DNA from 4 places in the Marinomonas mediterranea MMB-1 genome. Region 3 is predicted to be linked to each of the others. Evidence: predicted binding sites of a transcription regulator. Region 3 holds the regulator's gene; each other region holds the start of a gene.

Region 1 (3,552 bases), 850 kb from region 3:
CCTGTAAAAAAACTAAAAACTAAACCTGTTCCACCTTTTCGCAGAAAGTATCAACGTCGGACACCCAGCCAAAAAAGGTTTCAATGTTGTAAAGCGACGCGGCTTGAATGGCATCCGATCCCGCCTGATGAGTCGCGTCAGCCAATACGATGCCGAAGTACTCCAAAAAGAAGCCATCTCGCAACGTGGATTCGACACAAACATTGGTTGCTATGCCGGTGAATACGAGGTTTTTAATCCCTCGACTTCGTAACATGCTGTCTAGGTTTGTGTTGTAAAAACCGCTATAGCGCGTTTTAGGAATGACAATATCGCCAGCTTGCGGAGCCAGTTCATCAACCAGCTCGTAATCCCATGTCCCTTTTGCTAATAGCGTTCCCATGAGTTCAGGTTGCTTGCGCATGGTCTTGAGTGCGTTGGATTTATACCAATTCGGTGACCCCGGCCCACCCGCTTCGGTATATTGAGGGTCCCAACCGTTTTGAAAATACACAACGGGCATATTGGCCTTCCTTGCGACATTCAAAACCTTGGCGGTTTGCTCAATGACCGGCCCCGTACTTGAGATATCGAAGCCCGCTTTGTCTAAATAGCCGTTTTTTGTCGCGTAGGCATTTTGCATATCGACAACGATAATCGCCGTTTCAGAGAGATCGATGGCTAACGGTTCAGGCTTAGCGGGTAAGACGATTTCATTAGGCTTGCTGCCATCACAGTAACCCGCCACAGTGAATTCACTGACTGTTTCACTCGTGCTCGTACTCATACTCTAAACCGCCGCAGAATGATTAATATGTTGGCGAGATTTCATAAGTGGCTGGATCTTCTTACCGTAGTCGTCCATACCTTGAATAAAGTCGTCAAACGTTAATAACACACCGCCGCATCCCGGTACCGTTGCGATTTCATCGAGCATTGCTGCTACTTTTTCGTAAGACCCCACTAAAGTTCCCATATTGAAGTTCACAACCGATGTTGGGTCCGTCATGTCACGAACGTTGGTATCTTTACCAGATTTTTTGTCGGCTGCGCCCTGTTGTGTCATCCAGTCGGTCGCACCAAAGTCCTGCCCTTCTTTATACAGCTCCCACTTTGCCATTGCTTTCTCGTCTGTTTCGTCTGCAATAACCATCATCAGCACGGCGGAATCCACTTCTCGTTCCGCTTTCTCAGCGGCTTCTTGCAAACGCGCTGCCGTTGGCGCAAACGCGGTTGGCGTGTTTACCCCTTTACCGAAACAGAAGTTATAGTTGCCGTGCTTCGCCGTAAACGCCATACCAGACGCACTTTGCCCTGCACATATAATTGGAATTTCACGAGAAGGTTTGGGGAGCATGCGGCAGTCGTCCATTTGAAAGAACTCGCCTTTAAAATCGCTCTTTCCTGTCGCCCAAAGTTCTTTCACGACTTTGATGTATTCGTCTAGATAGTCATAACGGCTTGCGAAGTACTCGTCACCCGGCCACATTCCCATCTGAGAATATTCAGGGCGCTGCCAACCCGTCACTAAGTTAACACCAAAGCGGCCATTTGAGATTGAGTCGATCGTGGTCGCCATTCGCGCCATAATAGCCGGTGGTAAGACCAAGGTTGCTGCCGTCGCATAGAGTTGAATTTTACTTGTTACCGCAGCAAGACCCGCCATCAGTGTGAAGGATTCTAGGTTGTAATCCCAAAACTCGGTCTCACCTCCAAAACCTCGGAGCTTAATCATGGACAGTGCGAAATCCATGCCGTACTCCTCCGCTTTTACGACGATCTCTTTATTTAGATCGAAGCTCGGTTTGTACTGCGGTGATGTTTTAGAAATCAACCAGCCATTGTTACCAATCGGAATAAATACACCTACGTCCATAATCGCCTCTCTTATCTTGCTGTCTTTTTATTTAACTGCTTTTATTCAATTGCTTTTACTCATAGATACCTCTGTCTTAGCATCATGCATGCCAAAAAAAATTAACCTTTATTTTCAATAAGTTAACTAATTAAAATTTTCTAATTTAGACCAAATGGTCTAATCTGGATCAATAAGTCAGGATTATTGCTCGAATTTTGTGCAGGTACGATTTTGCGCAAACGGCAGGTTTAAAAAGAATGTGCGTCAAAAGGCTTTAGGCACAAAGAGCAGTGTTCACACCTTCCCTAAATAAAAGTGGAATTATGGATAAAAGTACGTGTACCTTTTACAATGAAAGAAGCCTTTTTCTGAATAGAGAAATGAAAAAAGAAACAACCTTCTCTGTTTAGGACGCTTTATAACCATTGAAGTAAGCAGTATGTCATCAGATAACGTCACACCCGACACAGAAAAAGAGAAATCGCCACGCACGTATAGCGCAAGCACACAAAGAAGACGATCTGCAGCGAAGCAAGACAAGCAGAATAAAATTATGGAAGCGGCGTTGGAGCTCTTTTCACGCAGCGGATTGGGTGGCACCAGTATTGATCAAGTAGCAGAACTTGCCGATGTATCCAAAAGTAATTTGCTCTACCACTTTAACAGTAAAGAGCAGCTTTATATTGAAGTTATTAAACACGTATTGGATGTGTGGGTGACGCCATTAGAAGGCTTTTCTGAAGACCAAGATCCAATAGAAGCTATTTCAGGATATATCAAAGTCAAACTTGAAATGTCTCGCGATAACCCCGAAGAATCTCGCCTTTTTTGCATGGAAGTCGTTCATGGCGCACCTCTGCTCTCCTCAGAATTAAAAAAACCATTGCATGATCTAGTTGAAGCGAAAGCCGCTGTCATTCACGCTTGGATCAAAGCGGGAAAAATGCAGAAAGTAGACCCCTATCACCTGTTATTTACAATTTGGGCCACCACTCAGCACTACGCTGACTTTGCAGTGCAGATAGAAGCCATAACAGGGAGAAATCTAAACAATAAGGCGTTTTTTAACGAGACACTCGCAACCTTATATCAGCTGATTTTGAAAGGAATAGAAATAACGGATCGTGAATAAATGACCAAAGTTAAACGCCGATTTATAATCAAAAGGATAAATCGCCGTTTAACTTAAATAACGAGGGACTTAAGGAAGATTAGTTGAAATGCAATAAAACAGCGTTAAAAGCCACGGCTGTTTAATACACGGGAAATCCAACCCGTTGCTTTTACTTCTACCGCACTTAATACAGAAAGCCCTAATCGTTCTGCAACCGACTTTGGCTCGCTGTACTCTACTTTGAATACATTAGCATTGTCATACTGATCAACAATGTAGGTGTCACTGGTTTTCACTTCGTCGATTAACTTGTTTTCAACCGCTTGGCTACCGTACCAAGTCTCGCCCGTCGCAACTGATTCAATGTCCAAGACAGCACGCTGAGACGCGACAAAATCTTTAAACAACACATGAGTATCTTCCAAATCTTGTTTGAATTTTTCACGCCCTTCGTCGGTGTTTTCACCAATAACCGTCAATGTACGTTTAAATTTACCTGCTGTGTGCAGTTCGACATCGATGTTGTTTTTATCAAGTAAACGATGGATATTTGGGATTTGCGCGACAACGCCAATGGAGCCCAAAATCGCAAACGGGGCAG
Region 2 (3,552 bases), 1.2 Mb from region 3:
CCCGGTATACACGCGTTGAGTGGATCCGACAATCGCTTTTACGTAGCCTGTCTCGCGATCCGTAACGACCATCGCGCCTTGGAGTTGCTTCAATGCGTTATCTCTCTTAGAAATACGTTTCGCACTCTCCCGCAATGCGCTCGTCGCCGCTCGTTGTGCACGTACATCAATGCCGGTGTAAATTTTTAAATTCTCGGTCGCTAATACTGAACGGTCAAAATCACGTTCAAGCTGCATTTGAACAACATCCAGATAGTCGCCAAACATAGAACGTTGTTTATTGGTTTGACTCAAGCGAATCGGTTCTCTCTTCAGTATTCGCGCGTCTGCAACCTCAAGCTTTTGCTGCTCAACCAACAAATTAATAACAACGTTACGCCGCTCTTTCGCCCTCTCTGTGTTGCGCTTAGGGTTATAAAGAGAGGGGCCTTTTACCATACCAACCAGTAAAGCATATTCACTGATGTTAAGTTCTTTTAACGGGCGCCCGAAAAAATAGCGACTGGCTGCTGCGAAGCCTCGTAACTCTCTACTCCCAAGTTGAGCAAGGTATACCTCGTTCATATAAGCGGTGAGGATTTCTTGCTTACTATAATGGTACTCCAACAAAAGACTCATGAAGACTTCGGTAATTTTACGGGTGTACGTACGTTCCGATGTGAGGAACATATTCTTAACCAATTGCTGAGTTAAAGTAGAACCACCTTGAACCCGACTTCCATGACTTACGTTCACCCACGCCGCACGAGCGATCCCCATCAAACTGATTCCATGATGGCTAAAGAAGTTTCTATCTTCCGTCGCAGTTAATATTTCAATGAGAGTAGATGGAATCTGCTCATAGGTTAAAATCTCTCGCTGTTCAGAACTACCACCATAGAGATAGCCGATCACTTGAGGTTCTAAATAGGCCGTTTTAACAGGAGCTCCTGTCAAACTCTGTATTTTCAGCACGCCATTCGGGAAAGAAAAAATAAGACGCTGGCCTTTATGCTGACCATCGGCATTCGTGTAGGGGCGCAAGTTAGCGCTGACTTTAGTTCGGCTTCTTGCTGCCCAACCGACTTCTTGGCTGTTCTTGCCAAACCGATAGCCGGCATCATTTAGCAAGTCTTCTAGCTCTTTTTTGGTCCATCGAGAGCCAGATTTCAAGACCACCGGCGCGCTGTAAACCTCAGAAGGCACTTGCCATTTTTGCCCTTCAAATCGATTCGTTACTTCCTGATCTAAAACCCAAAGCCACCCCATAAAAGGTAGCAAGGCAATACAACCTAAAAGCAATAGCCACTTAAACCAAAAAGCAAACGCTCGCTTCAACCATGATGGCTTAGTCGGCTTTTTCTTTCTTGCAGGTGGGCGCTTTCGTGTCGTTTTACGAGGCTTAGCGGAGCGGCTATTTGAACGTGCAGGGGTATTTCGTTTTGTCATGGCAACGCAGTATAGAGATGCAACGAAATTGAATCAATCCAAGCAGACACAAGCGTCATTTGATTGCTATCGCATATGAGAGGCACATGAGTGACACAAGAGTCAGGCAAGCCCCAATACACACCAATAAGCGCGAGTTAAAAGTAAAAACTAATTTTTTTGAAAATAAGGAAAGTTTCAGCAGTTAATCAACAATATGACTTAATGCAGTCATCGACCTAACCGCCGTTATGGGCCGGTAATTTATTGATCTAGGTTAATAAATTAATTCCCAGAAGGCGTACTTTGACAACACTTACTACGTTGCATCAAAGGAGCACATCATGAATTTAACGAAAACGGTAGCACTTGCTTCTCTATTAACCAGCGCCACATTAGCCTCTACAGGTGTACTGGCTCACGAGGCTGGATCTTGGCTCGTTCGAGGCGGTTTAGGCACGGTCATCCCTCAAGAAAGCAGCGACGATGTGGCTGGCAGCGGCGAGCTTGAAATCGATGACAATACGCAAATTGCCGCTACGTTGTCTTATATGTTTACTGACAATATTGGCTTTGAAGTACTCGCAGCCACCCCATTTACGCATGAAGTAAAAACAAACGGGCTGGGAAAAATAGCCGAAGTTTCTCACCTTCCACCGTCCTTCATGGCGCAATACTATTTTGGACAAGCCGATAGCGAAATCCGCCCGTACCTCGGAGCAGGCTTAAACTACACCGTCTTCTTCGACGAAAAAAGCTACGGAAAAATAAAAGGCAGTGACGTAGAGTTAGATGATTCGTTTGGACTGGCAGCACAAGCGGGTATTGACGTGAGTATCAATGACAAATGGTTTGCCAACGCGTCTATTTGGTACATTGACATAGATACCACGGTAAAAGTAAAAGGCGTTGGAAACTTCGATACTGAAATCGACCCTATTGTTGCCATGATTTCAGCGGGTTATACGTTTTAAGATCCTACTTATTTAGAAAAAAACCTCTTTAATAAAGAAAAACAGCTCGCAAGTGACCTACACTTGCGAGCTGTTTGTTATTACTTGCTTAGAGATCGAAGCGATCAAGGTTCATCACTTTCACCCACGCTTTCACAAAATCGTGCACGAATCGCTCGTTTCCTTCGTTAGTCGCATACACTTCCGCTAACGCTCGCAATTGTGAGTTTGAACCGAACACTAGATCGGCGCGAGTGCCTGTCCAGCGTATTTTTCCTGTACTTCGATCACGACCTTCAAATATCTCGGCCTCTTTTGACGTTGGAATCCACGTTGTGCTCATATCGACAAGATTTACAAAGAAATCATTAGACAACACACCCGGTTGATTCGTTAAAACACCATGCTTGGAACCGTCTGCATTGGTATCCAGTACTCGCAATCCGCCTACCAAGACCGTCATTTCAGGCGCTGAAAGAGTCAACAGTTGCGCTTTATCGATCAATAAGGCTTCTGTCGCCACAGAGTAACTCTGCTTCAGGTAATTTCTAAAGCCGTCTGCAACAGGTTCTAACACGTTGAATGATTCAACGTCTGTCTGCGTCTGCGTTGCATCCATCCGACCTGGCGTGAAAGGTACCGTCAATGTGGTTCCAGCGGCTTTTGCAGCATTTTCTATCGCCACGCTACCGGCAAGCACAATCACATCCGCTAAAGAAACGGCTTTACCTCCTGATTGGGCCGCGTTGAATTGCTCTTGAATGCTTTCTAACGCATTAAGTACCTTGCTCAATTGTTTGGGTTGATTAACATCCCAGTCTTTCTGTGGTGCCAAGCGAATACGAGCACCATTTGCCCCACCACGTAGGTCAGAACCTCTAAACGTAGACGCGGATGCCCAAGCCACTGACACACATTCGGCTATCGTCAAACCTGAATCGACAATCTGCGCTTTCAACGTCTCGATGTCTTGATCGTTCACAAGCTCATGGTTAACCGATGGAATAGGATCTTGCCAAATCAATTCCTCTGTCGGAGCGTCTTTACCCAAATAGCGCACACTTGGCCCCATATCACGGTGGGTCAATTTGAACCATGCTCGTGCGAAGGCGTCTGCAAATTCCTCTGGATTTTTGTGGAATCGACGGGAGATAGCAGCGTAGGATGGATCCATTCTCATGGCCATATCCGC
Region 3 (3,552 bases):
AAAACAGACGACGCCTTTTACATTGTGGCTAACGGTTAACTGGGTTGCGATTCTCGCTCCCATCGACTTTCCTATGATGATGCAAGGTTCGTCGGATGGGATCAAACCTTTAACCTCATCGACGAGTTTTTCAAATTTTGGAGGCGGTCGTCTAGAGAGAGTCTCTTCCATCGTTTTCATATAAGAAAGCGTTATCGCTTTTACTTCAAGGCCTGTAGCAGAGCTTAGTTGCTCATTAAGTTCTGTCAGAAACTCACTAGTGTGCCCTGCACCGGCTCCATGCAATAGATAAATTGTGATGTTGTTCATGGTACTCAAAAGAGATTAATAAGAGCGATAAGGTTAAATGTAAATTGTCTCGAATTCCAGAAAAATAGAGTGGGTCTCGCGGAGATACTTTTCCTTAGATTACTATTAATAATTATTGTAAAAATTATACGTATAATTCTTTTAATCTTATTTCACAGCTCTTCACACCAACACCCAAACACCTGCCACAAGAAGCCAAGCTCACTGACGACTAGAACATTCCTTCACCCCTCTCAAATCTGACCACCTTCCAAAATCCGAATAACCAAACTGCAGTTTCCAATACGGAAATCAGTTTATTGACTCAGATCAGAAAACCACTTTTAGGAAAGAGTAAACTAAGTATTAGAAAATTTAATAGGACATACAAATGCTTTGGGATTCTAATCTAATCCAAAAATATAATATTTCCGGTCCGAGATACACATCCTATCCGACCGCACCTCAATTTACGGGTGATGTAAGCAAGATGGAATTGATTGGCAGAATGATGGAAGGATCAAACTTACCTATTAGTTTGTACTTTCATATTCCGTTCTGCGCTCATCTTTGTTACTACTGCGCTTGCAATAAAGTAGTGACTAAAAAATACGACAAAGGTGCAGAATATGTTGAGTTGCTTGCAGAAGAAATGCGTTTGCGCGCACTCATGCTAGATCGAGACAGAAAAGTAACTCAGCTGCATTTGGGAGGTGGAACCCCTACTTTTCTATCTGTCGATAATATGCGCACTCTTTTTAAGCATGTTGAAGAAAATTTCAACTTGGTAAAAGATGATAGCCAGGACTTTAGTATTGAAATTGATCCTAGAGAAGTCGATAACGCTCAACTTGTGCTTCTAAAAGAGTTCGGGTTTAACCGAGTTAGTCTTGGCATACAGGATTTCGATCCTGTCGTGCAAAAAGCAATCCATAGAGAACAAAGTCGAGAGCTTGTCGCAAAAGTGCTCGATGACGTGAGAACAGCGGGATTTAAGTCCGTTAACTTCGATTTAATCTATGGGCTTCCTCATCAGACGACCACCTCATTTATGCAGACTATTGACAGCGTCATTGAATTAAATCCTGAAAGGATTTCCGTATTTAATTATGCTCATCTCCCAAGTCGCTTTGCTGCCCAACGTCGTATAAACGATGAAGACTTACCTTCAGCTGACGAAAAAATGTCTATACTAAAAGAGTCGATCAATGCGCTAATGAGAGCGGGATATCGCTATATAGGCATGGATCACTTCGCAAAGCCAGACGATCCATTAGCCGTTGCCCAAGACAATCACGAATTACAAAGAAATTTTCAAGGATATACGACCAATGCAAATACTGATCTAATTGCCTTCGGCGTGTCAGCAATTAGCAAAATAGATGGAACTTACGTACAAAATCACTCTGATCTTGCACTGTATCAAAATAGCGTTGAGAATGGTCAACTTGCTATAATGAAGGGTTACATCAGCACGCGTGATGATATGATTCGTCATGATGTTATTATGAAGTTAATGTGTGACTTTTGTTTAGATTCGAGAGAAATAAGCACAAAATACCGCCTTAATTTTATGCACTACTTTACCAAAGAAATTGAGGGCCTTGAACAGCTTAAGAAAGACGGCATTGTAAGAATTGATCGAGAGACCGACCATATAATAATAACGGTAACCGCTGTTGGTCGATTACTGGTACGACGAGTATGCATGCTTTTTGACCAGTACCTAAACAAACAAACTACATTTTCAAAAATCATTTGAGATCAGGGAGCGTTCCATGGCGTACACACACACTCAGCAAAACAGATTTAACAGCAAGCTTACTTCTCAATGTCAGAATTGCAGTCTTGCTGCGCTATGCTTGCCCATTGCGTTGGTCGATGAAGACGTTAACCGACTTGATCAAATTATTGAGCGCAAGCGCCCCTTGAAGAAAGGTGAACTACTATTTCGCCAAGGGGAAAAGTTTGACTCAGTATTTGCTGTCAGAACCGGGACCTTAAAAACCTTTAATCTAACAGGAAATGGCGAAGAGCAAATCACAGGCTTTTATTGCCCGAGTGAGCTTTTGGGACTTAGTGGTATTAATAATGACATCTACCCTGTGTCAGCGAAAGCGCTTGAAACGACAACTGTGTGTGAGATCCCCTTTTCTCATCTAGAAGCACTCTCAGAGCAAATCCCATCACTAAAGCGACAGCTATTCAAGATTATGAGCCGCAAAATCTGTAACGATCAAGATATGATGGTATTGCTAGGTAAAAAAAGTGCAGATGAAAAAGTCGCTTCTTTTTTAATTAATTTATCCGATCGCTTTAAGCGCCGAGGCTATTCTGCAACTGCATTTAGACTTTCGATGTCACGCGGAGAAATTGGTAATTATCTCGGCCTAGCTGTCGAAACGGTAAGTCGTGTTATGACCCGCTTTCAGAAAAATGAGCTAATCCAAGTAGAGGGAAAAGAAATTACCTTAATCGATATCGATGAGATGCAAAAACTTGTTGGTAAGAACGAAGATTGTGATAGTATTTTAAAGTTTGAATAAAAGTAAAATGCTAAGGCACCTCTATTTATGCTTTACGATGATTTCTATGTAAAATCTCTAATTCGCACGGTTGAAGACTGGCCAAAACCAGGTATCAGCTTCCGAGACATTACCCCTATTTTTAGCGACCCTAAAGGGATGCGCATGGTGGTAGACGCATACGTACACCGATATATCGATAGTGATATTAGCCATATTGCTTGTATCGATGCTCGTGGTTTTTTGATTGCCTCAGTGTTGGCGTATGAACTTCGCAAGCCGCTTATACTAGTGCGAAAAAAAGGTAAGCTACCAGGCAAGACTATCTCACAATCGTATGCTTTAGAGTACGGTGAAGCCGAGCTTGAGATACAAGAAGGCAGTGTTCACGAAGGTGCACAAGTTTTGTTGTTTGATGACCTAATCGCAACGGGTGGAACGCTTTTCGCTGCTATGTCTTTGCTTAAACAGCAAGGCGCAAATATAAAGGAAGTCGCAGCAATCATCGATTTGCCTGATTTGGGTGGTAGTCAAAAAATACAAGCGTCAGAAACACCTGTATTTGCGTTATGCGCTTACGAAGGTGATTAAAAACACCTCGTAAAATACAGTACAAATAAAAAAGGTGGTCTTTTTAGACCACCTTTTTTATTTCTTTAGCCAAACAGCGCACTTACATTACAGCGACCTTTAAACTGACGCCACGTTAAGCTGCAAGCCTATTGAGCTTCCGCTGAAT
Region 4 (3,552 bases), 770 kb from region 3:
ATTGATTTCATTATGTTGGTTCACCCGCTCGATATTAACAATGCGTTGCTTTGGTTAACAGGCAGCCTTTGGGGACGTGGTTGGCGTCAAGTCGGGTTGATTCTTCCTTGGGTTATTTTGTTGCCGTGTGGCGTAATGCTTGCCAAAAGAATCAATTTAATCGACTTGGGAGAGGAGAGTGCAGTGACGCTTGGGGCGTCGCCCAATCGAACCAAGAAAATGGCGATTGGAATATCGGTTGGATTGACCGCATCCTGTGTTTCAATTTGTGGCCCGATTAGTTTTCTAGGGCTTGTTTCCCCTCATTTAGCTCGGTTTTTAGTGGGTGGGCGGCATCAGTATTTATTGCCTGCGGCCATGTTAGTGGGTGCAAATATTCTCTTATTAGCGGATTTGGTTGCGCGTACTATTGATCCACCGATTGAGCTGCCCGCGGGTATTGTGACGGCCATACTGGGCGGGCCTTACTTTCTTTGGTTATTGGTTAAAATGAGATAAGTCATGTCGATTCATTTTCAAAATGTTCAATTGGGCTACAAAGGCCATCGCGTTATAGAGGATGTCACGTTAACCATACCGGATGGTAAAATTACGGCGCTGCTTGGGCCGAATGGCTGTGGTAAGTCGACCTTGTTGAAATCCATTTCTCGAATCATCACACCGACTCATGGCTCAGTCAATTGGAATAGGCAAGATATCGCGTCACTTTCTCCTAAGTATCTCGCCACTCAAATCGCACTGCTTCCTCAAACTCAGCCTATTCCTGAAGCGATTCTCGTAAGGGAATTAGTCTCGTATGGACGAAGTCCTTATACTGGTTTTTGGGGCAAGCTTCAGCGTAAAGACGCGGATATTGTGAATGATGTTATGAAGCAGGTTGGCGTATTTGAGTTAAAAGATAGATATGTCTCGGATTTGTCTGGCGGCCAGCGTCAGCGTGTGTGGTTGGCAATGGTGCTCGCACAAGACACGCCTTATGTTTTGCTTGATGAACCCACTACTTATATGGATATCAATCATCAAGTTGAATTAATGGCCATTTTGCAGGAATTAAATAAGCAAGGTAAAACTGTTGTTACGGTTCTGCATGATATCAACCAAGCTGCTCGGTATTGTGACCACCTCGTTATTATGAAAGCTGGAGCGCTTTTGTATCAAGGCGCTCCGAGTGAGGTGATTACCGAGGATATGCTAAAGCGAGTATTTCAAGTTCAAGCACAGGTTCACCTTGATCCTATTGCCAATACGCCGATGTGCATTGTTGAAGATCGAGTTTAGAAGGTCTGTTGATGTGGGTTGAATAAGTGTTGGCTTGAGGTAGAACTGGCACCCTGCGATACAGCATTGCAGGGGCTTCTTTAGAATAGGGTGGTTAGAATTTAGACCACAGCAATCTATTTACGTATTTGCCCTAGGCGCTTTCTGCTAGGCGTTGATTTTGAGACTTTTGTAGGTAGTGAAACAGTGTATCTTTCAACAAAAGTCGACGTTTTTTGAACTCTTCTTCTTCCATTGTGCTGGCGAGTACAATCTCCTTTTCAATTTGCTCGATTTCACGATCAAGGTAGTGATACTCATCAAACAGCTTTTTAAAATGATTATCAGACGTTTTAAGTAGGTGTATCTCCTCTTTGTATTCGGGAAGCTCTTTGGCTAAAGAGTGACTTTCTATCGGCATGCCGTTCTCCTTGGACGCTGTGTTTTTCCGATTAGTTTTCTTCCTACTTGGTAGGAATTTTCACTTAAGATATCTTTTAGAATAGGACTACCTCGATAAGTATAGATTGATTTAAGTCAGTTTCTAATGAAAAAAGAGGAAATATTTAACTTTTATGTCGGTTTTATTAAGCGGACAGAGGTTGCCTGTCGGCGCTCATGATTTTCCGCTTTTTGTCACCCTAAAAATCATCAAATATTGGGTACGTAGGATCTTTACTCAATCTTTGTAAAACTTAGTGTTAACGAGAAAAGTTCGCTAAATTTGCTGACGAAGATTTTACCAACGAGTGACGCATTGCTTCGTTTTATTTGCATGAGGTTTGCTAAAAAATAAGTGTGGAATGAATGGGTATTCCACGTGTTTTAGGAGAACCAAAATGGAAATAAGCAGTACCAGCACTAATTTTAGTTTGAGTGCGCTTACGCAAGCTTCCAGTGCGAGTTCAAGCAGCTCAAACTCATTATCAAGTTCGTATTTAAGTAACTCAAGCGTTGAGGTGAGTAGTCTCGGTGCATTGATGTCTAAAATGTCGAGCATGAGTGATGACGAAAAAGAGGCGGCCGCCGCGTTTCGCGACAGTGTCTTAGAATCTGTTGAGGACGGCTCTTTTGATGCGGAGGAGCTTGTTTCTTCGGCATCGGATGAGCTGATTGCCTATGCGGAAGAGAATGACATTGATTTAGAAGAGCTGGCGAGTGAGATCGCCTCGGGCAGTCAACCGCCACCGCCTCCAGGAAGTGGTGCTTTGTCTATGCTTTCGTCTGAAGATATGGAAGAAGCAGAAGACTATCGCGAGTCGATCTTGGAAGCGGTTGAAAGTGGTGAGTACGACATTGATGAGCTGGTTGAAAATGCGCCAGATTCTGTTGTCGCCATGGCTGAAAGCATGGGCGTTGAAGTCGAAGAGTTGGTAACCAGTATCGCCAATGGTGACGATCCAGCCTCAACTGGAAGTACGCCTCCACCACCGCCTCCACCAGGTATCGAAGCGTACCAAAGCGTTGCCAGTGGCGGAACGAGTAGCAGTTCATCGACATCAGACTTGTTAAGTGAGCTATTAAGCAGTTAGCTTTAGATTAAGAATGTTCTTAATGCTGTTTGAGCTTTGCTAGATATAAAATCAGGTCCAAAAAACGCCTTATTCTTTGCGACTAGTGCTAAAGAATAAGGCGTTTTTTTGTTGTGTCGAGACAAGATGCTTTGGTCTGAATTAACTTTTCTGAATGCACTTGTTTGAATTAAGGGGTCTTTTATTAAAACTTCAGCGCAACCCTCGGTTTAGCGTCGTCATCTCGATCGATTTGAGGTGCACATACGAAAATACGGTTAGAAGCTATTCCCTTACCTACTAAATAGTCTTTGAGGGCGTTAGCTCTCTCATTTGCTAAGCCGTTTAAATAGGTGTTTTGTTGCTCTGGTTCGGCAATGGTGAGTTCGTCACTTTCACCTAAATCTCCCAGCACGGCGATTCCGCATGCTTTTACCTGACTGTCGGGCTTGTCTGTCATCAAGGCATTTAACTGATCAAGGTAGCTATGTTGTTCAGGCAGGATTTGCCCTTGCTGGAATGAGAACTCTAGCGGTTCGACCCGAATTTTAAGAATCTGCTCTCCGGCGATTTGAGCGATACTGATGACATTTGCATAAGGAACGAACGTTTGCATTAGGTAGCTTGCAGACGCTTTATAGAGTGCTTGTTTAATCGGTAGCATTAAGAATCCCGTCCATTTGAACTCAGGATTATCAACGTCACCTTCAAGAGGGATATCAAGCTCTATGTTACCTTGTCCATCTTTTAGCACACCGACGGCGATATTCAGAGGCATCGCACC

What was found. Region 3 encodes FNR, which switches genes on or off when oxygen is low (the NO sensors DNR and NnrR bind a similar motif). Its sites were predicted from a motif close to TTGATNTANATCAA; they were not measured.
Region 1: a site for FNR is predicted at 2,015-2,028, ahead of rutA (pyrimidine utilization protein A). Genes of this name have one in related genera too.
Region 2: a site for FNR is predicted at 1,675-1,688, ahead of MARME_RS05520 (OmpW family outer membrane protein). Genes of this name have one in related genera too.
Region 4: a site for FNR is predicted at 1,785-1,798, ahead of MARME_RS07215 (YdcH family protein). Genes of this name have one in related genera too.

The regions. Positions count from the first base shown of each region.
Region 1 is NC_015276.1:1,529,462-1,533,013, reverse strand. It holds gene rutB (pyrimidine utilization protein B) at 20-766, opposite strand; gene rutA (pyrimidine utilization protein A) at 770-1,855, opposite strand; gene rutR (HTH-type transcriptional regulator RutR) at 2,277-2,969, shown strand; gene sohB (protease SohB) at 3,074-3,552, opposite strand, start outside.
Region 2 is NC_015276.1:1,221,595-1,225,146, reverse strand. It holds gene MARME_RS05525 (transglycosylase domain-containing protein) at 1-1,428, opposite strand, end outside; gene MARME_RS05520 (OmpW family outer membrane protein) at 1,752-2,381, shown strand; gene katG (catalase/peroxidase HPI) at 2,470-3,552, opposite strand, start outside.
Region 3 is NC_015276.1:2,377,461-2,381,012, reverse strand. It holds gene MARME_RS10900 (alpha/beta family hydrolase) at 1-309, opposite strand, end outside; gene hemN (oxygen-independent coproporphyrinogen III oxidase) at 680-2,050, shown strand; gene fnr (fumarate/nitrate reduction transcriptional regulator Fnr) at 2,067-2,834, shown strand; gene MARME_RS10885 (adenine phosphoribosyltransferase) at 2,862-3,404, shown strand; gene MARME_RS10880 (YfaZ family outer membrane protein) at 3,552-3,552, opposite strand, start outside.
Region 4 is NC_015276.1:1,603,179-1,606,730, forward strand. It holds gene fecD (Fe(3+) dicitrate ABC transporter permease subunit FecD) at 1-498, shown strand, start outside; gene fecE (Fe(3+) dicitrate ABC transporter ATP-binding protein FecE) at 502-1,278, shown strand; gene MARME_RS07215 (YdcH family protein) at 1,412-1,678, opposite strand; gene MARME_RS07220 (hypothetical protein) at 2,097-2,789, shown strand; gene MARME_RS07225 (DUF748 domain-containing protein) at 2,974-3,552, opposite strand, start outside.